2 regions of the Burkholderia sp. 22PA0099 genome follow, and region 2 is predicted to be linked to the other one. Evidence: predicted binding sites of a transcription regulator. Region 2 holds the regulator's gene; the other holds the start of a gene.

Region 1 (4,416 bases), 220 kb from region 2:
GAGGATGCCGCGATCCCACAGCGAACCGCGGTAGCTCGAGTAGCGGCCGCGCTCTTCCGACAGCTCGGTCGACGCCCAGTAGGCGTAGTAGCAGACCGCTTCCATCGAACGGTCGGCGAACTCGACCGCCGCATCCGACGAGAACGGCGTGCGCAGCAGGTGCAGGCAATCCTGGAAGCCCATGATGCCCATGCCGACCGGGCGGTGCTTCAGGTTCGAGTTACGTGCCTTCGCCACCGCGTAGTAATTGATGTCGATGACGTTGTCGAGCATGCGCATCGCCACGCTGATGGTGCGCTTGAGCTTGTCGTGGTCGAGCGCGTAGTTGCCGTCCGCCTGCTTGACCAGGTGAGCGACGAGGTTGACCGAGCCGAGGTTGCAGACCGCGATTTCGGTGTCGCTCGTGTTCAGCGTGATTTCCGTGCACAGGTTCGACGAGTGGACGACACCGACGTGCTGCTGCGGGGAACGGATATTGCAGGGATCCTTGAACGTGATCCACGGGTGGCCCGTTTCGAACAGCATGCCGAGCATCTTGCGCCAGAGTTGCTGCGCCGGAATCTTCTTGAACAGCTTCAGCTCGCCGCGCGCGACCTTCTGTTCGTAGCCGACATAGGCCGCTTCGAATTCGGCGCCGAACTTGTCGTGCAGATCCGGGCAGGTCGACGGCGAGAACAGCGTCCAGTCGGTGCCTTCCATCACGCGCTTCATGAACAGGTCGGGAATCCAGTTCGCCGTGTTCATGTCGTGGGTACGGCGGCGATCGTCGCCGGTGTTCTTGCGCAGCTCGAGGAATTCCTCGATGTCCAGGTGCCACGTCTCGAGGTACGCGCACACCGCGCCCTTGCGCTTGCCGCCCTGGTTGACCGCCACGGCCGTGTCGTTGACGACCTTCAGGAACGGCACCACGCCTTGCGACTTGCCGTTCGTGCCCTTGATATGCGAACCGAGCGCACGCACGCGCGTCCAGTCGTTGCCGAGGCCGCCGGCAAACTTCGAGAGCAGCGCGTTTTCCTTCAGCGCTTCATAAATGCCGTCGAGATCGTCGGCAACCGTCGTCAGGTAGCACGACGACAACTGCGAGCGGCGCGTGCCCGAGTTGAACAGCGTCGGGGTGGAGCTCATGAAGTCGAAGCTCGACAGCACGTTGTAGAACTCGATCGCCCGCGCTTCGCGGTCGACTTCGTTCAGCGACAGGCCCATCGCCACGCGCATGAAGAACGCTTGCGGCATTTCGATGCGGGTGCCGTCGACGTGCAGGAAGTAGCGGTCGTACAGCGTCTGCAGGCCCAGATAGCCGAACTGCAGGTCGCGGCTTGCGTCGAGCGCGGCGCCCAGGCGCGGCAGATCGAACTGCAGCAGCTTGTCGTCGAGCAGCTCGGCTTCGACGCCGCGCTTCAGGAATTGCGGGAAGTATTCGACGTAGCGCGCCTGCATCTCGCCTTGCAGCACTTCCTCGCCGAGGATTTCGCGACGGATCGTGTGCAGCAGGATGCGCGACGTGACCTGGCTGTAAGCCGGGTCCTTCTCGATCATCGTGCGGGCGGCCAGGATCGCCGAGTCGTAGACCTGGCTCAACGGCACGCCGTCGTACAGGTTCTTGATCGTTTCCGTGACGATCGGCTCCGGGTTGACGGCATCGCCCAGCCCTTCGCAGGCCGCGCCGACCAGCGCACGCAGGTCGGCCAGGTCGAGCGGACGCGTCACGCCCTTGTCGGTCACGTTCAGGCCGACGGTGCCGGCCGGTGCGTCGACCGGCGCGTCGGCATGCGCGCGCTCGAGGTGACGCTTCTCGCGGTACAGCACGTAGGCGCGTGCGACGTTGTGCTCGCCGCCGCGCATCAGCGCCAGTTCGACCTGATCCTGGATGTCTTCGATATGGAACGTGCCGCCGTTCGGGCGGCTGCGCACCAGCGCGCGCACGACGCTTTGCGTCAGTTGCTCGACCAGTTCGCGCACACGCGCCGACGCGGCACCCTGGCCGCCGTTCACCGCGAGGAACGCCTTCGTCACGGCGATCGCGATTTTCGACGGCTCGAACGCCACCACGCTGCCGTTACGGCGGATCACCTTGTAGTCGGCGAACGTCGCCTGCGGCGCCAGTGCGGGCGCCTGCGAAGCCGTTCCAAGAGGGCGCTGCGCGCTCTCGTATTGGGACGTCCCGGTGTCGGTCGTTTGCATGTGCAAAGCTCCTGGTGTTGGATGGTGCGGAGAGATCCGCGGATTTGAAGATTAATGCGCCGGGCTTGGCGCGGGCGGCAAAACACAATAGCGGCACGGGCCGCGCGATACCGTACAACCGACGTCTGTTTTCGTCATGCGTATCGCGCCCCTTGCCGCCTGGTGTGTCTGCGCTATCCGCGGCGCGCCGGGCTGGCCAGGCGCCGCGCTCAGAATTCGTGCCGGCAGCCCCCTGCCGGTGGAGCGGGCCACCTTGGCGGCGCCCACTGTTTTAACACTATATCTAGTGACAAACTCGTCAACTGGCACCAAGTATAGTGGACGTTCTTACTATCTCAAAACGGAAAATTTGGGGCTTCGCTATTGACAGCGAAGCACATTGGCGAAGGCGTAGACGGGGCAAGGATCAGGCGAAATCGTCGCGGCAGCGCAGCGTGCCGAGCGGTGCTCGACGCCCGCCCGGTTAGCGACGATAAGGAAAGGATTCGGGGCCGAGGCCGGTATCGCTCGCATAGCGTTGCCAATCGAAGCACGGGCCGGGGTCGGTCTTGCGGCCCGGCGCGATGTCGGCATGCCCCGCCACCGCCTCGACCGGATAGCGGGCGGCGAGCGCGCGCGTCAGCGTGGCCAGCGTGGCGTATTGCGACGGCTCGAACGGCTGGTCGTCGGCGCCTTCGAGTTCGATGCCGATGGAAAAATCGTTGCAGCGCTCGCGGCCAAGGAAGTTCGACGCGCCGGCGTGCCAGGCACGCGCGTCGCACGACACGAACTGCACCAGCTCGCCATCGCGGCGGATCAGGAAATGCGCCGAGACGCGCAGGCCGCGCAGGTTGGCATCGAAATAGGGATGGGCATCGCAATCGAGCCGGTTCTGGAACAGCGCCTCGATCGCCCCGCCGCCGAACTCGCCGGGCGGCAGGCTGATGTTGTGCACCACCAGCAGCGTGGGCGTCACCCCTGCCGGCCTGGCCTCGTGATTCGGCGACGGCGCGTGGCGCGCACCGCGCACCCAGCCGTACGCGTCGATCACCGGCAGCGCTTGCGTCACGCGCCGCGGCCGGCCGACGTCGTGTGACGTGCCGCGTGCTCGGTGCTGCAGAAGAATTCGCCGCCGGCGGACACCGCCTCGCCCTTCGGCGTGTGCACGCCGCAGTGCGCGCAGCGCACCATCGGCTCGGGCAGCGCGGCGGCGCGCTCGGCCGACGGCCGCGCGCCGCCGAAGCCGCGCCCGGAAGACGGGCCGCCGGCCGAGCCGCCGCGTGCGGTGCGTTCCTGCGCCTGGCGCAGCTTGCGCGCCACCCAGGAGCCGGCGAAGAACAGGAGGATCAGCAGGAGAAGGTTACGCATCGAATTCAGACCATCAGACCATCAGACCACGGAACGGTGCAGCAGCACCTCGAGCACGAAGCGGCTGCCGACATAGGCAAGCAGCAGCGCGCCGAACGAGGCGAGCACCCAGCGTGCGGCGCCGCGCCCGCGCCAGCCCGACAGGCGGCGCGCGACGAGGATACCGCCGAACATGAACCACGAGAGGATCGCGAACACCGTCTTGTGATCGAAGCGCAGCGCGCGCGCATCCACCTGCTCGCTGAACAGGATGCCCGAGGCGAGCGTGAGTGTCAGCAGCACGAAGCCGGCGGCGATCAGACGGAACAGCAGCTTTTCGAGCGTCAGCAGCGGCGGCAGCGTTTCGAGCCAGCCCGCCAGGAAACTGGCCGACTCGATCCGCGCGCCTTGCCGCAGCGCCTGCAGGCGGCGCTCGACCATCAGCATCAGCACCGCATGCAGTGCCGCGATCGCGAACAATCCGTAGGCGATGTTGGCGATCAGGAAGTGCATCTTGAACAATGGCGCGGCCGCATACGGCAGCACGCGCACGCCGCCGAACGCGAGCGGCAGCAGCGAAGCGGCGCAGGCCAGCGGCAGCACCAGCAGGCGCAGGCTGTCGAGCCGGAAGAAGAAGCTCTCGATCCAGTAGATGCCGGCGCCGAGCCAGAACATCGCCGACAACGCGAACGCGAAGCCGAACACCATCGAATCGTGCGGGAAGATGGTGGCGTGCAGCAGCACGCCGTGGGCGAGCAGCGCCGCGAACAGCAGCGCGCGGCCCGTGCCGCTCACCCCGGACGCGGCGGATGCGCGCAGGTCCCGCGGCACGGGAGGCACGCTCGCGACGAGCGGCTGCGCAAGGCCGGAACGGTGCGCGCGCCATCCTGCGACGGACAGGCCGCCGTA
Region 2 (4,416 bases):
GTGCGATCCAGCGTGCCCGACCATCCCGGACCCCACGTGCTCGACCATCGCAATCGACATAGCGGTTTGCCCGCGACCCTGGCGTGCCACGCACCTCGACGCAGACTTCGACAGCCACCACGTTCGCCCATGCCGCCCCCGTGATCGTTCCGGCGTCTCGCCATGCCGCCTCGTCGTGCAAGCGGTAACGCATGCGCAACCGTTCGACGCCCTCCACAAGCGGCTGGGCCACACCAGGGCGCCCGCCGCCCTCGCAATAGAGTTCCGGTTCGCCGCTGCGGCTGCCGTTGCGAACGAAGTAGCGATTGACGATCGATGGACGCTCGACCTCCGCACCGACGCCTTGCCCGAGACAGTCGGTCACCTGCCCGCTCGCGGTCGGCCAGGTCGATACCGCGTCGCCGATGTAGCGCACCTGCAGGCCGTCGGAATCGGTCGTCGCGCCGGAGCAGCCGGGTCGCGCCGGATCTCCGGATGGCCGTGCCGACGCGCATCCGAACAGTGGCGCGCTCGCTGCGCCAACCGGCGTATCGAGCGGCACGAAACCGGCCATGCGCACCGATTGCGCGATCAAGGCCAGCGCCGTGGATGCCGCATCGCGCGCCCGCATGCCGTCGAGCGACGCCCCATGCGTGCTGCGTTGCGCTCGGTAGAGCGACACGGCGGCGGCCACGACGAAGGCCGCCAACGCCAGCGCGATCAATGCTTCGATGAGCGTATGCGCCTGCTCGGTATGACGTCGCCTCATCGCTCCCCTCCCGCCGAGAACGCCAACGCCACGCAACCCTGGCTGCAAACCCTATCGTTCGATGCCGGTACATCGCGCCGCCATCGCACTTCGACCTGTGCGAATGCAGCGCGCATCGTGCTGTCGATTTGCATGTCGTTCAAACCTGCCGAGGCGCGCACGAGGTCGATCGTCGAGGTACTTCCGCTGCGCGCAAGCTCCGCCCATGAGTCGGCCATCCGGAACGCCCGCATGCGCGTGGCAGCTTCGGATGCCGCCCGCTGCATCGCGAGTTGCGCGCCGAGCACAGCAATCGTTGCACCCGCAAGCAACAGCATCGCGATCGCCACTTCGAGCAAAGCGCTGCCGGCCATCCTTCGCGCGCACCTCATTGCGTTGCCCCGCAGCGTCCAGCCGTGACGCGCGCGCGGCCGCCTGCGGCAATCCTGAGGCAACGCGCAACGCGTATTGCTCGTGCGCCGTCCACCACGCCGCGCAGCTCCTGCGGTAAAAATTCGAAGCGCCGAAAGCCGCCGATCACCTGCCCCGCAGGCGGCGTAAACACCACACCACCGGCCGCGCCGTCGACTCGCACACCCGACATGGCCGGCACTCGCCGGAGCACTGCCGGCTCATGCCGGTGCGAATCGGGCAACACGATGCTCCATCCGCACGACCACTCACCTTCGATCTTGCAAGTGCCCCCGCTCGTTGCGCATACGGGGTTCTGATCGCCGCGGCAAACCGCGACACGCACGCCTCGCGACACGGCCTCGACGCGTGCGGTGGCCAGCGCCGCCAGCATCGACATTGCACCGGCTTCCACTCGGTCGCGCTGCCGCCAGACAACGAACGATGGCGACGCGTAGGCCGCAACGATCGCAAGCAGCGCGATCGCCAGCATCGATTCCACGAGCGTGACGCCCGCCATCCGTTTCGTGATCCGCATGCCCAACCCCGCTTCGCCAGAACGATGCGAGGACTGTAGCGGGACGAACGCAGGCGCGCCATTGGCCGAACGGCCTAATGGCGCAAACCGTCATCGCCGGCAACAATCGTTGCGACGAGATCGGTTCAGGAGAGCGGGAATGAAGCGGAAGGAAAGGAAATCAGCGCTTGCGGGCCGGGCCCGGCTTGGCCGGCACCGCGCGGCGGAATTCCTCGATCACGTCGGCGAATTCGGAGACATCCTCGAAACGCCGATAGACCGATGCGAAGCGCACGTAAGCGATGGTGTCGAGCTCGCGCAACTCGTTCATGACGAGTTCGCCGAGCTTCTCGCTGCGCACCTCGCGCTCGCCGGTAGCGAGCAGTTGATACTCGATGCGGGCGACCGACGCGTCGATCGCATCCGCCGCAACGGGCCGCTTGCGCAGCGCCAGTTGCATGCTCGCGACGATCTTGCGGCGGTCGAATTCCGTGCGGCTGCCGTCCTTCTTGACGACCGCCGGCAACGCCAGCTCCACGCGCTCGTACGTCGTGAAACGCTTGTCGCAGGCGGAGCAGCGGCGGCGGCGCCGGATCGCGGCGCCATCTTCGGACACGCGGGAATCGACAACCTGCGTGTCCTCATGCCGGCAGAACGGGCAGCGCATCGGCGATCAGCGATAGACCGGGAAACGCTTGGTCAGCTCGCTGACCTGGCCGCGCACGCGTTCGAGCGTAGCCGCATCTTCCGGGTTGTCCAGCACGTCGGCGATCAGGTTGCCGACGATCTCGGCTTCCTTCGTGCCGAAGCCGCGCGTCGTCATCGCCGGCGAGCCCAGGCGAACGCCCGAGGTCACGAACGGCTTTTCCGGGTCATTCGGAATCGCGTTCTTGTTCACCGTGATGTGCGCCAGGCCCAGCGCCGCTTCCGCCGCCTTGCCCGTGATCTTCTTCGCTTGCAGATCCACCAGCATCACATGGCTTTCCGTGCGGCCCGACACGATCCGCAGGCCACGCTTGACCAGCGTTTCCGCCAGCACGCGCGCGTTGTCCACCACTTGCTGCTGATACGTCTTGAATTCCGCCGAACCGGCTTCCTTGAACGCCACCGCCTTCGCCGCGATCACGTGCATCAGCGGGCCACCCTGAATCCCCGGGAAGATCGCCGAGTTGATCTGCTTCTCGAACTCCGCCTTCATCAGGATCACGCCGCCGCGCGGGCCGCGCAGGCTCTTGTGCGTCGTCGTGGTCACGAAATCGGCGTGCGGCACCGGGTTCGGATACAGCCCCGCTGCGATCAAGCCGGCGTAGTGCGCCATGTCGACCATGAAGTACGCGCCGATGTCCTTCGCCACGCGCGAGATCCGCTCGAAATCGATCTTCAGCGAGAACGCCGAGGCGCCCGCGATGATCAGCTTCGGCTTGGTTTCGTGCGCGCGCTTTTCCAGTGCTTCGTAATCGATGTCTTCGTTCGCGTCCAGGCCGTAGCTGACCACGTTGAACCACTTGCCCGACATGTTCAGCGCCATGCCGTGCGTCAGGTGGCCGCCTTCGGCCAGGCTCAGGCCCATGATCGTGTCGCCCGGCTTCAGCACCGCGAAGAACACGCCCTGGTTCGCCTGCGAACCCGAGTTCGGCTGCACGTTCGCCGCTTCCGCGCCGAACAGCGCCTTCACGCGATCGATCGCCAGTTGCTCGACCACGTCCACGTTCTCGCAGCCGCCGTAATAGCGCTTGCCGGGGTAGCCTTCCGCGTACTTGTTGGTCAGTTGCGAACCTTGCGCAGCCATGACTGCCGGGCTGGTGTAGTTCTCGGAAGCGATCAGCTCGATGTGATCTTCCTGGCGCTGGTTTTCGTGCTGGATCGCCTGCCAGAGGTCGGGATCGACGTTCGCGATGGTGCTTTGGGCTCTGTCAAACATACGGTTTCCGTCAAGTGTGTACAGGTTGACCGGGGCGGCCGAGTACATTGCGCAATGCTGGCGGCATGGCCAGCCCGGCGCGACGGAAAAATCCGGTTGACGCAAGGCGGACAGCCACCGGCAATGTACGCAACGGCGCACAACGGCTGCCCAGGCGAACGGCAAAAACGAAGCCCTGCGCTTCACGGTGGGATGCTCCACCTTGAACCCGAGGGTTCTATCGCCAGTCACGCAGGGGCTGATGAGCGCCGTAGTTTATTGGATGCCCGATGAATAGGCAACCGGCCGGCCACCCCGCCGAAGCAATAGGGGCACGAACAAAATCAATCCGACTCCCAAGCCGGACGCGGCTTTCCGAGCGGTCGGCACACGCTTGGCCGGCCCCGCGGCCGGAGCATGTCGCCTTGCCGCAACGCGGCATTCTCAGTAGGCTAACGATCCCCCCTATCGTTTCACCCTACCGACCAGGAGCAGCAATGATCGTGTTCGTCACCGGCGCATCCGCAGGATTCGGCGCCGCCATCGCCCGAGCGTTCGTCAAGGGCGGCCACCGCGTGGTCGCCAGCGCCCGCCGCAAGGACCGCCTCGACGCACTCGCCGCCGAACTGGGCGCAGCCCTGCTGCCCGTCGAGCTCGACGTGCGCGACCGCGGCGCCGTCGAGGCGACGCTGAACGGCTTGCCCACGGAGTTCGCCGATGTCGACGTGCTCGTCAACAACGCCGGCCTCGCGCTCGGCACCGAGCCGGCGCAGCGCGCCAGCCTCGACGAATGGCAGACGATGATCGACACCAATTGCTCGGGCCTCGTCACCGTCACGCACACCTTGCTGCCCGGCATGA

Evidence for each region. Region 2 encodes NrdR, which represses ribonucleotide reductase genes. Its sites were predicted from a motif close to CACNANATNTNGTG; they were not measured.
Region 1: AB4851_RS33065 (ribonucleoside-diphosphate reductase subunit alpha) is a predicted target of NrdR. The motif match lies at 2,457-2,470, and genes of this name have one in related genera.

Annotation. Positions count from the first base shown of each region.
Region 1 is NZ_CP163165.1:3,982,481-3,986,896, forward strand. Features, by position in the region: gene AB4851_RS33065 (ribonucleoside-diphosphate reductase subunit alpha) at 1-2,181, opposite strand, end outside; gene ampD (1,6-anhydro-N-acetylmuramyl-L-alanine amidase AmpD) at 2,645-3,229, opposite strand; gene AB4851_RS33075 (PP0621 family protein) at 3,226-3,528, opposite strand; gene AB4851_RS33080 (inner membrane protein YpjD) at 3,550-4,416, opposite strand, start outside.
Region 2 is NZ_CP163165.1:3,758,146-3,762,561, forward strand. Features, by position in the region: gene AB4851_RS32080 (PilW family protein) at 1-748, opposite strand, end outside; gene AB4851_RS32085 (type IV pilus modification PilV family protein) at 745-1,101, opposite strand; gene AB4851_RS32090 (GspH/FimT family pseudopilin) at 1,116-1,676, opposite strand; gene nrdR (transcriptional regulator NrdR) at 1,837-2,322, opposite strand; gene glyA (serine hydroxymethyltransferase) at 2,329-3,576, opposite strand; ZMP/ZTP riboswitch at 3,718-3,817, opposite strand; gene AB4851_RS32105 (SDR family oxidoreductase) at 4,053-4,416, shown strand, end outside.